One region of the Aminobacter sp. BE322 genome, then DNA from elsewhere that is predicted to be linked to it. Evidence: riboswitches for the same ligand, from Rfam matches in the RefSeq annotation. Region 1 holds a riboswitch; the other holds the start of a gene.

What was found. Region 1 has a riboswitch for cobalamin ahead of J2X50_RS02030 (DUF1636 family protein). Riboswitches for the same ligand answer to the same signal wherever they lie in the genome.
Region 2: linked by a shared signal. The riboswitch ahead of bluB (5,6-dimethylbenzimidazole synthase) and the one ahead of J2X50_RS02030 (DUF1636 family protein) in region 1 are both predicted to bind cobalamin.

Annotation. Positions count from the first base shown of each region.
Region 1 is NZ_JBNPXB010000001.1:411,842-416,842, forward strand. Features, by position in the region: gene J2X50_RS02005 (NADH-quinone oxidoreductase subunit D) at 1-61, opposite strand, end outside; gene J2X50_RS02010 (NADH-quinone oxidoreductase subunit C) at 71-676, opposite strand; gene J2X50_RS02015 (NuoB/complex I 20 kDa subunit family protein) at 683-1,264, opposite strand; gene J2X50_RS02020 (NADH-quinone oxidoreductase subunit A) at 1,255-1,620, opposite strand; gene J2X50_RS02025 (winged helix-turn-helix domain-containing protein) at 1,964-3,190, shown strand; cobalamin riboswitch at 3,186-3,388, shown strand; gene J2X50_RS02030 (DUF1636 family protein) at 3,427-3,861, shown strand; gene cobW (cobalamin biosynthesis protein CobW) at 3,858-4,895, shown strand; gene J2X50_RS02040 (cobaltochelatase subunit CobN) at 4,910-5,001, shown strand, end outside.
Region 2 is NZ_JBNPXB010000002.1:212,641-217,641, forward strand. Features, by position in the region: gene J2X50_RS05085 (outer membrane beta-barrel protein) at 1-720, shown strand, start outside; gene bluB (5,6-dimethylbenzimidazole synthase) at 717-1,448, opposite strand; cobalamin riboswitch at 1,496-1,678, opposite strand; gene galU (UTP--glucose-1-phosphate uridylyltransferase GalU) at 1,748-2,635, opposite strand; gene J2X50_RS05100 (lytic murein transglycosylase) at 2,881-4,107, shown strand; gene J2X50_RS05105 (SGNH/GDSL hydrolase family protein) at 4,124-5,001, shown strand, end outside.

The DNA.
Region 1 (5,001 bases):
GCGCGGCCGGGTGCTGCGGGCCGAAGTTGATGTTGAAGTTGCGGACGGAGGTTTCAGCCATTTCGCCGCCTCAATTCGTCTTGGCTTTTTCGTCGCCCGGCAGCACATATTCGGTGCCCTCCCAGGGAGACAAAAAGTCGAAATTGCGGAATTCCTGCTTGAGCTCGACCGGCTCGTAGACGACGCGCTTCTGCTCGTCGTCGTAGCGCACTTCGACGAAGCCGGTGAGCGGGAAGTCCTTGCGCAGCGGGTGTCCTTCGAAGCCGTAGTCGGTCAGAAGCCGGCGCAGGTCGGGATGGCCCGAGAACAGGATGCCGTACATGTCGTAGGCCTCGCGCTCGAACCAGTCGGCGCCCGGATAGACCGGGGTGACGGACGGGACCGGCGTGTCCTCGTCGGTGCGCACCTTGACGCGGATGCGCAGGTTCTGCCGCGGCGACAGGAGGTGGTAGACGACGTCGAAGCGCTTGGCGCGCTGCGGATAGTCGACGCCCGACACATCGATGAACGAGACGAACTGGCACTGCACGTCGTTGCGCAGGAAGGTCAGCACGTCGACGATGTCGGCAGCCTTCACCGTCAGCGTCAGCTCGCCATAGGCGAGCACGCTTTCCTCGATGTCCGCGTCGAGCTTTTCCGCGATATAGGCGGCAAGGTCCTTCAGGGCTTCACTCATGTGGGATCACCGCTCGATGGTGCCGGTGCGGCGGATCTTCTTCTGCAGAAGAAGGATGCCGTAGAGGAGCGCTTCGGCGGTCGGAGGACAGCCGGGCACGTAGATGTCGACGGGCACGACGCGGTCGCAGCCACGCACCACCGAATAGGAATAGTGGTAGTAGCCGCCGCCGTTGGCGCACGAGCCCATCGAGATGACGTAGCGCGGCTCGGGCATCTGGTCGTAGACCTTGCGCAGCGCAGGCGCCATCTTGTTGGTCAGCGTGCCGGCCACAATCATCACGTCCGACTGGCGCGGAGAAGCGCGCGGCGCGATGCCGAAGCGCTCTGCGTCATATCGCGGCATCGAGATGTGCATCATCTCCACCGCGCAGCAGGCGAGGCCGAAGGTCATCCACATCAGCGAGCCTGTGCGCGCCCAGGTGATCAGCGCCTCCGACGAGGTGACGAGGAAACCCTTGTCTGAAAGCTCGTTGTTCAGCTCGCCGAAGAAGGCGTCGTCCGAACCGATCAGCTTGCCGGTGTTCGGATCGATGATGCCCTTGGGCCGCGGCGCGATCAGGGTGCCGGAGGCGTCGTTCAATCCCATTCCAGCGCTCCCTTTTTCCACTCGTAGACGAAGCCGATGGTCAGCACGGCCAGGAAGATCATCATCGACCAGAAGCCGAGCATGCCGATCTCACCGAAGGACACCGCCCACGGAAACAGGAACGCCACTTCGAGATCGAAGATGATGAAGAGGATGGACACCAGGTAGAACCGGATGTCGAATTTCATGCGGGCATCGTCGAAGGAGTTGAAGCCGCACTCGTAGGCCGACAGCTTTTCCGGGTCCGGGCTGCGGTAGGCGACGAGGAAGGGCGCCACGATGAGGGCGATGCCGACTACGAGCGCCACACCGATGAAAATGACGATGGGCAGATACGAACTCAGGAGAGCGTTCATGCTGCGAATTCCGTTGGTGGCCAATCCACCCAGACTTACAGCACGGGGTCCGTTTCCGGAAGCGCGACGGTTCCTCGCCGGTTCGGACGAAACGGTCGTGCTGCAATGCGGCGACGGTTAGCGCAGGCAGTCGGGCGAAGCAAGCCCAACCTTGTCCGAAAGGTGGCAAACCCCACGGCTGGGCCAGAATCCTGGGGGCACGGCCCATCTTTGATTTCCTTCTATTTTTACTCCACTTTACTCTCCTGACAAGTCCCGAGCCGCGCTTCTGCTAGCATCTGCAGCAAAGTGCGATTCCCCTGCCCTAGCGTCACATTTCCGAAGACTGCGATAGCTTGCCGCAATGACTGAAAAAATCTCCCTGGCCACCGCCCGCCGCATCGCTCTCGCCGCGCAGGGTTTTGCCGATCCGCCGCCGGCCGGAGCGATCACGCGACGTCACCTCAAGCGTGTGCTCGACCGCACCGGCCTGTTCCAGATCGATTCGGTCAGCGCCGTCGTCCGCGCCCACTACATGCCGCTCTATTCGCGACTCGGCCCCTATCCGATGGCGCTGCTCGACGATGCCATGCAGCCGAAAAAGCGCATGCTGTTCGAATATTGGGCGCACGAGGCCTCGCTGCTGCCGCTCGAGACCTTTCCGCTGATCCGCTGGCGCATGGAGTGCGCCGATACGGAAATGTACTCGGGCCTGGCCAAATTCGGCCGCGAGCACCGCAGCCAAATCGAAGCGATCTACCGGGAGGTCGTCGACCGCGGACCGATCGCTGCGTCCGATATAGAAGGGACCAAAGGCTCGGGCGGCTGGTGGGGCTGGAGCCGCGAGAAGTATGCCTTCGAATGGCTGTTCTGGGCCGGCCGCATCACCACCCATTCGCGCCGCGGCTTCGAGCGGCTCTACGACCTGCCCGAACGCGTCCTGCCCGGCGAGATATTTAACCGCCCTGCCCTGCCAGCCGCCGACGCGCATCGCGAACTCCTCAGGATTTCCGCCCGCGCCCACGGCGTCGCCACCGCCATCTGCCTGCGCGACTACTTTCGCCTGTCGCCGGCCGACATGAAGGACCGGCTCGAGGAATTGGTAGAGATGGGCGAACTGGTTCCGGTGCGGGTCGAAGGCTGGAACCGGCAGGCCTATCTCCACGCCGGGGCGCGTGTCCCACGCAAGATCCAGGCACGCGCCCTGCTCGCGCCCTTCGATCCGCTCGTATTCGAACGCACCCGTACCGAGAAGTTGTTCGACTTCCGCTATCGCATCGAGATCTACACCCCGGCGGACAAGCGCCAGTACGGCTACTACGTGCTGCCGTTCCTGCTCGGCGAGCGCATCGTCGCCCGCATCGACCTGAAGGCCGATCGCCCGGCGGGCGTGCTGCGCGTTCACGCGGTCTATTCGGAACCATGTGCCCCGGCCGAAACCGCAGCCGAACTCTATGAAGAACTCAAACAGATGCGCGACTGGCTCGGCCTCGAGCGCATCGAGGTGACGCCCGCCGGCGACCTAGGGCCGGCGCTGAGCGACATTGTTGGTCGCTCCGCTGCGTTGACTCCAACCCTGCCTACCGCCTAAATCGCCAGTCGACGGTCCTCCGCCCGCAAAGGCGGAGGCTAAGAGGGAATGCGGTGCGGCTTTTTCGGCCAACTCCGCGGCTGTCCCCGCAACTGTGAGCGAAGAGCCGAGCTCGAAGACCACTGGGAGATTTCCCGGGAAGGCGGGCGACGGCGACGATCCGCAAGCCAGGAGACCTGCCGTCTGAGACTGTGATCCGATCGCCTGGCGGGTGTCCCGGGCAGGGAGCCTGGATTTTGGACTTCGACGACAATTTTCCGGTCGGGACTTCGGACGCGTGCTGCGACGCAGCCGGCACGCCTGCTTGCGACGTGACCATCCTCGTCTGCTCCTCCTGCCGCGACGAGACGGGCTCTGACGCCCATCCCCGCGCCGGCGCGAAACTTGCCGAGCACGCCCGTATCGCAGCCGGCGGCGACGTCGCCGTGCGCACCGTCGAATGCCTCGGCAACTGCAAGCGCCGACTGAGCGCCGCGCTCATCCGCGACGGCGCCTGGAGCTACGTCTTCGGCGATCTCACCATCTCGTCGGGCGAAGACCTCGTCACCGGCGCAAGGCTCTTCGCCACCTCGACCGACGGCCTCATCCCCTGGCGCGGCCGTCCCGACAGCCTCAAGCGCGGCCTCGTCGCGCGCATCCCACCACTTGCTCTCATCAAGGAAGACAAATGACCGCCTCCGTCGAACGCGTTCCCTGCACCGTCGTCACCGGCTTTCTCGGCGCCGGCAAGACCACCCTGCTCCGCAACATCCTCGAGAACTCCAAGGGCAAGCGCCTCGCCATCATCGTCAACGAATTCGGCGACGTCGGCATCGACGGCGAGATCCTCAAGGGCTGCGGCATCGACGCCTGCCCGGAAGAAAACATCGTCGAGCTCGCCAACGGCTGCATCTGCTGCACGGTCGCCGACGACTTCGTGCCGGCCCTCGACCAGATTCTGTCGCGCACGCCGAAGGTCGACCACATCCTGATCGAGACCTCGGGCCTCGCTTTGCCCAAGCCCCTGGTGCAGGCCTTCCAGTGGCCGACGGTGAAGAGCCGCGTCACAGTGGATGGCGTCATCGCCGTGGTCGACGGCCCCGCACTTGCCGACGGCAATGTTGCCTCCGACATGGAGGCGCTCGCCGCCCAGCGCCTGGCCGATGATTCGCTCGACCATGACGATCCGGTCGAAGAAGTGTTCGAGGACCAGGTCGCCTGCGCCGACCTCATCATCCTGTCCAAGTCCGACCTGCTCGACGAGGCCGGCCATGCGCGTGCCAGCGCCATCGTCGGCGAGCATCTGGCACGCGCGGTCAAGATCGTGCCGTCGGCGCATGGCAAGGTCGATCCGTCGGTGCTGCTCGGCCTCGGCCTCGCCGTCGAGGACGACATCGAGAACCGCAAGACCCACCATGACGGCGCCTTCGACCACGAGCACGACGACTTCGACACCTTCGTCATCGAGATCCCCTCGATCGCCAGCCCGGAAGAACTCGCCAAGCGCGTCGCCACCGCCGCGGAGGAAGAAAACGTGCTGCGTGTAAAAGGCTTCGTCGACGTCGGCGGCAAGCCGATGCGCCTGCTCGTCCAGGCCGTCGGCCCGCGCGTCAACCACTACTACGACCGCGCCTGGACCGTCGAAGACGATCGCCGCTCGCGTCTCGTGGTCATCGGCCTCAAGGGCCTCGACCGCCCGGCCATCGAGCGCATCCTGGTCGGCTGAACCGGACGACAGGGATGCATATCCTCACCACCACATCCGCCTCGCTCGACGACCTGATCGAGCCTGTGGACCTCAGGCAGAAGCCTGCGGATGTGGTGGCGCTGTC
Region 2 (5,001 bases), on a different contig from region 1:
AAGGTTCGGCTTGCCGCCACCGGTGAAGTGACCAACGAGCGCTTCGACGACGCCGAACTGTCCGTCGGGGGCACGCTGTCGCAGGAAGACCGGAATTCCACGCTCTATACCGGCCGCCTGCGCGCCGGCTACGAGATTTCGCCGGCCCTGATCCCCTTCGGCGAGGTCGAGTTCGGCCGCCGCGTCTACGACCTCAGGTTCGACACCGCCGACTTCGAGCGCTCGTCGAACCGTGTCGGCGCGCGCGCCGGCGTCGAGATCGACATGGGCGAGAAATTCGGCGGCGAGGTCTCGGCGGGCTGGATCGCCGAGGACTTCGACGACGACCGCCTGGACACGATTTCCGCAGCCACGCTCGCGGCCGATCTCCGCTGGTCGCCGATCCGCGGCACCATCGTCAGCCTCACCGGCACGACCGTGGTGGAAGGCTCGACGACGCCGGGCCAGAGCGGCTCGGTGCTCTATTCCGGGCGCCTCGCGGTCGAACGCCAGATGCGGGCCAACCTCACCGGGTTTGCCGCGGCCGGCACAGGCTGGCGCGACTATGCCGGCTCGGACGAGCGCGAGCTGACGCTGACCGCGGAAGCCGGGCTGACTTGGTGGCTCAACCGCTACGCCGGCCTGACCGGCCGCTTGAGGCACGAAGCGCTCGACAGCACGCGCGCCGGCCGCGACAGCAGCACCAACAGCGTGTTCGTCGGGCTGAGGGTACAGCGCTAGGTCTTCCCGGTGGCCGACATCGTCGAAATGGCGGCCTTCAGCACCTCCTCGCCCGGGCCGGAATAGACCTCGCTCATGATGAGATCGGCGAGCGGCAGGCGGCTTGCCCAACCATGCCGCTCCAGGTCCGGCCGCGCGGCGAACTCCGACACGCGGCCGACGCACAGATAGGCCACCGGCGTGACGTGTTCGGGAATGCCGAGCAGCCTTTTCAGCGCCTCGCGGTCGAGGATGCTGACCCATCCGACGCCGATGCCCTCGGCACGGGCCGCCAGCCAGAAGTTCTGCACCGCGCAGACCGTGCTGTAGAGGTCCATCTCGGGGTTGTGCCAGCGACCGAGCGGCGAGTGCTGCGACCGGCTGCGGTCGCAGGTCACGACCAGGTTGAGCGGCGTCTCCGCGATGCCTTCGAGCTTGAGCTTGCGGTAGAGCGCCTGCCGCTCCTCGGCGATGTGCGGCAGTTCCTGCCCGCGCGCGGCGAGGAAGAGCTCGCGCACCTGCTCCCTGCGGCCAGGATCGCGGATGACGATGAAGTTCCACGGCTGCATGAAGCCGACCGAGGGCGCGTGATGTGCCGCCATCAGCAGGCGCGCCAGCTGGGCATCGTCGATCGGATCGGGCAGGAAATGGCTGCGCACGTCGCGGCGCGTGAAGATGGCGCGGTACACGGCATGCTGCGCCGCCGCATCGAAACAGCCCGTAATGGCATGGGTATGGTCGGCCGGCATCGCGTGTCCCCTGGCGAGCATATCGGTTTCCGCCGCCTGACCATGCGGTGGACGATTTCTGCCGGGCCGGTCTTCTGGCTCGAGTTCAACCCGCCTCCGGCGCCTTCCCGTCCTGCGGACAGTGGCTTTTGCCGATGCGGTCCCTCTCACAGCGTTGGGCACGCCACGGATTTGCACCGTGTTCCCGATTCTCCCGCATCGCTGCGGGCACCTGGCAGCACATGTCTACACGGCCCTGAGGCCGAAAACCACCGCGCCGCGCGCCCAAATCTGACGCGCGGGCGACATTCATGGGAAGGTCAGCGACCCGGCTTCATCTCGCCGAGCAGGCTTTCGATGACGCCAGCCATGCGCTCGTTGATATCGGCGCGCGACAGCGCGAAGGCGACGTTGGCCTCGACGAAACCCTCCGGCGAACCGCAGTCGAAGGTGCGGCCGCGGTAGTGATAGCCGTAGAAGGCCTGCTGCTTCTCGAGCTTGAGCATCGCGTCGGTGAGCTGGATCTCGTCGCCGGCGCCGCGCTCCTGGTTGGCGAGGATGCCGAAGATCTCCGGCTGCAGGATGTAGCGGCCGTTGATGAACAGGTTCGACGGCGCCGTGCCGGGCTTGGGCTTCTCCACCATGCCGTCGATGCGGAAGCCGGTATGGACGGTATCGCCCTTGCCGACGATGCCGTATTTGTGCGCCTCGGCGGGATCGCATTCCTGCACGGCGATGATGTTGTTGCCGGTCTCGTTGTAGAGCTCGACCATCTCGCGCATGCAGCTCTTCTCGGACTGCATGATCATGTCGGGCAGAAGCAGCGCGAACGGCTCGTTGCCGACGAGTTCGCGCGCGCACCAGACCGCGTGGCCGAGGCCGAGCGGCACCTGCTGGCGGGTGAACGAGGTCTGGCCCGGCGCCGGCTGCAGGCGCTGCAGCCTTTCGAGCTGTTCGCCCTTTCCGCGCTGGGCAAGCGTGTCGTAGAGCTCGAACTGGACGTCGAAGTGGTCCTCGATGACCGCCTTGTTGCGGCCGGTGACGAAGATGAAGTGCTCGATGCCTGCTTCGCGCGCCTCGTCGACGACGTACTGGATCACCGGCTTGTCGACGACGGTCAGCATTTCCTTCGGTATCGACTTGGTGGCGGGCAGGAAGCGCGTGCCCAGACCTGCGACAGGAAATACTGCCTTGCGAACTCGTTTCATGGGTGTTCGTCCGATGGTTGCATGTACCGGGCGTGGACACTGTCACGCCCCAATTGATGAATACTGAATGCGTTCACATATTCGGGGACGGCGGGCAAGACCAGCGATCACGCGAACTTGATCGAGATGACTGGCCCTGGACAATTCGGCAGGCGGCTTTTCGTTCCCCCGGAGGACTATGGTAAACTGATTGATAACCGGCTTCGGCGATGAATCGACTTTCTGATCTCTCCAAGGAGGAAAGAATGCCTCTTCGCAAGACCGCCCGGGCCCTCGCCAGCGCCGCCGCAATCGCCGGCATTTCATTGGCGCTTTTGCTGCCTGCAGGTCCCGCCGCCGCCGAGCCGGGGTTCCAGCGCTGGGTGGCGAGCTTCCGTTCGGTCGCAGCCGACAACGGCATTTCCGGTTCGACCTACGACCGCGCCTTCCGCGGCATCACCTCCGCCGATGCCGAAGTGCTGGAAAAGGCGCGTTTCCAGCCCGAATTCACCGCCCCGGTGTGGGACTATTTCGACAACCGCGTGCATGACCAGTCGATCGCCACCGGCCGCGAGATGGCGCGCAAGTGGAAGCCCTGGCTCGACCGCATCGAGGCTGCCTACGGCGTCGACCGCTACGTGCTGTTGGCCATCTGGTCGATGGAATCGAACTATGGCGAGATCCTCAAGAACGACAAGGTGATGCGCAACGTGGTGCGCTCGCTGGCGACGCTCGCCTATGGCGACCAGCGCCGCGCCAAATACGCCCGCACCCAGCTCATCGCCGCCCTCAAGATCCTGCAGCGCGGCGACATCAAGGAAAGCAACCTGATGGGCTCCTGGGCCGGCGCCATGGGCCATACCCAGTTCATCCCGACCAGCTACCAGGCCTATGCGGTCGACGCCGACGGCAACGGCCGCCGCGACATCTGGAATTCGGTGCCCGACGCGCTCGCCACCGCCGCCAACCTGCTCAAGAAGAACGGCTGGCAGGTCGGCAGGACCTGGGGCTACGAGGTGGTGCTGCCCGAGGGCCGCAAGTTCCCCAGCGGTTCGACGACACTGGACAAGTGGGCCTCGCTCGGCGTCGAGCGCGCCAACGGCAAGGCGTTCAGGCGCGGCTCGGACGTCGCGACGCTGAAGGTGCCGGACGGCCGCCAGGGGCCGGCCTTCCTGATGACCAAGAACTTCCAGGTGATCAAGCGCTACAACAACGCCGACAAATATGCGCTCGCGGTCGGGCTGCTTGCCGACGAGATCGCCGGGTATGGCGGACTGGTGCAGGACTGGAGCCGCCCGTTCACCAAGCTGTCCTTCGCCGAGAAGCAGGAACTGCAGCAGCGGCTGTCGGAGAGCGGCTATTACGACGGCAAGGCCGACGGCAAGATCGGCGAAGGCTCGCGCTCGGCCATCAAGGCGTTCCAGGCGCAGCTGGGCTTGACGCAGGACGGCCATCCGAGCATGGAAGTGCTCAAGAAGCTGCGGCAGAATTAGCCAGCGGAGGTTGTGCTTGGCATCGACGCGTCGCCCGAACACCATCGTTCTGCGCCTGACGATGCCTGCGGTCGCGGTGGCGGTCGCGCTGACCGCCATGACCGCGCACTCCCCGGCCCTTGCCCAGGAGGGCATATTGCGGCGCTGGTCGCTGCGTGACCTGTTCCTGCCGCGCCGCGAGCCGCGCATCGACCCCTACATCTACGAGGAACCGCAGGTCAGGCCTCGGAAAACCATCCGCAAGGCGCCGCGCAAGCCCAAGGCGGCTGCAGTGAGCAAGCCGGCCGAGCCGGCCCTGCCGGTGGTGGAGAAGCTGCCCGACGCGCGTGTCGTGCTGGTGATCGGCGACTTCCTCGGCGCCGGCATCGCCGAGGGGCTGAGCACGGTCTTCGCCGAGAACGCCAAGATCCGCATCGTCGACAGGACCAGCGGCTCGTCCGGCTTCGTCCGCGACGACTACTACAACTGGCCGGAGAAGGCCCAGGAGCTGATCGCCCAGGAGAAGCCGGCCGTCGTCGTGGTCATGCTCGGCTCCAACGACCGCCAGCAGATGCGGGTCGGCGAAAACCGCGAACCGGCGATGAGCCCGGCCTGGATGAAGGAATACACGGCACGCGCCGAGCAGTTCGCAAAGACGCTGAGCGACACCAAGGTGCCGTTCCTCTGGATCGGCATGCCGGCGTTCAAGTCGTCGAAGATGAGCACCGACATGCTCGCCTTCAACGACATCTACAGGACCGTGACGGAAGCCTCCGGCAAGGAGTTCGTCGATGTCTGGGACGGCTTCGTCGACGAGAACGGCGCCTTCGTCACCTCCGGCCCCGACATCAACGGCCAGCCCGTGCGCCTGCGCTCCGACGACGGCATCAACGTCACCCGCGCCGGCAAGCGCAA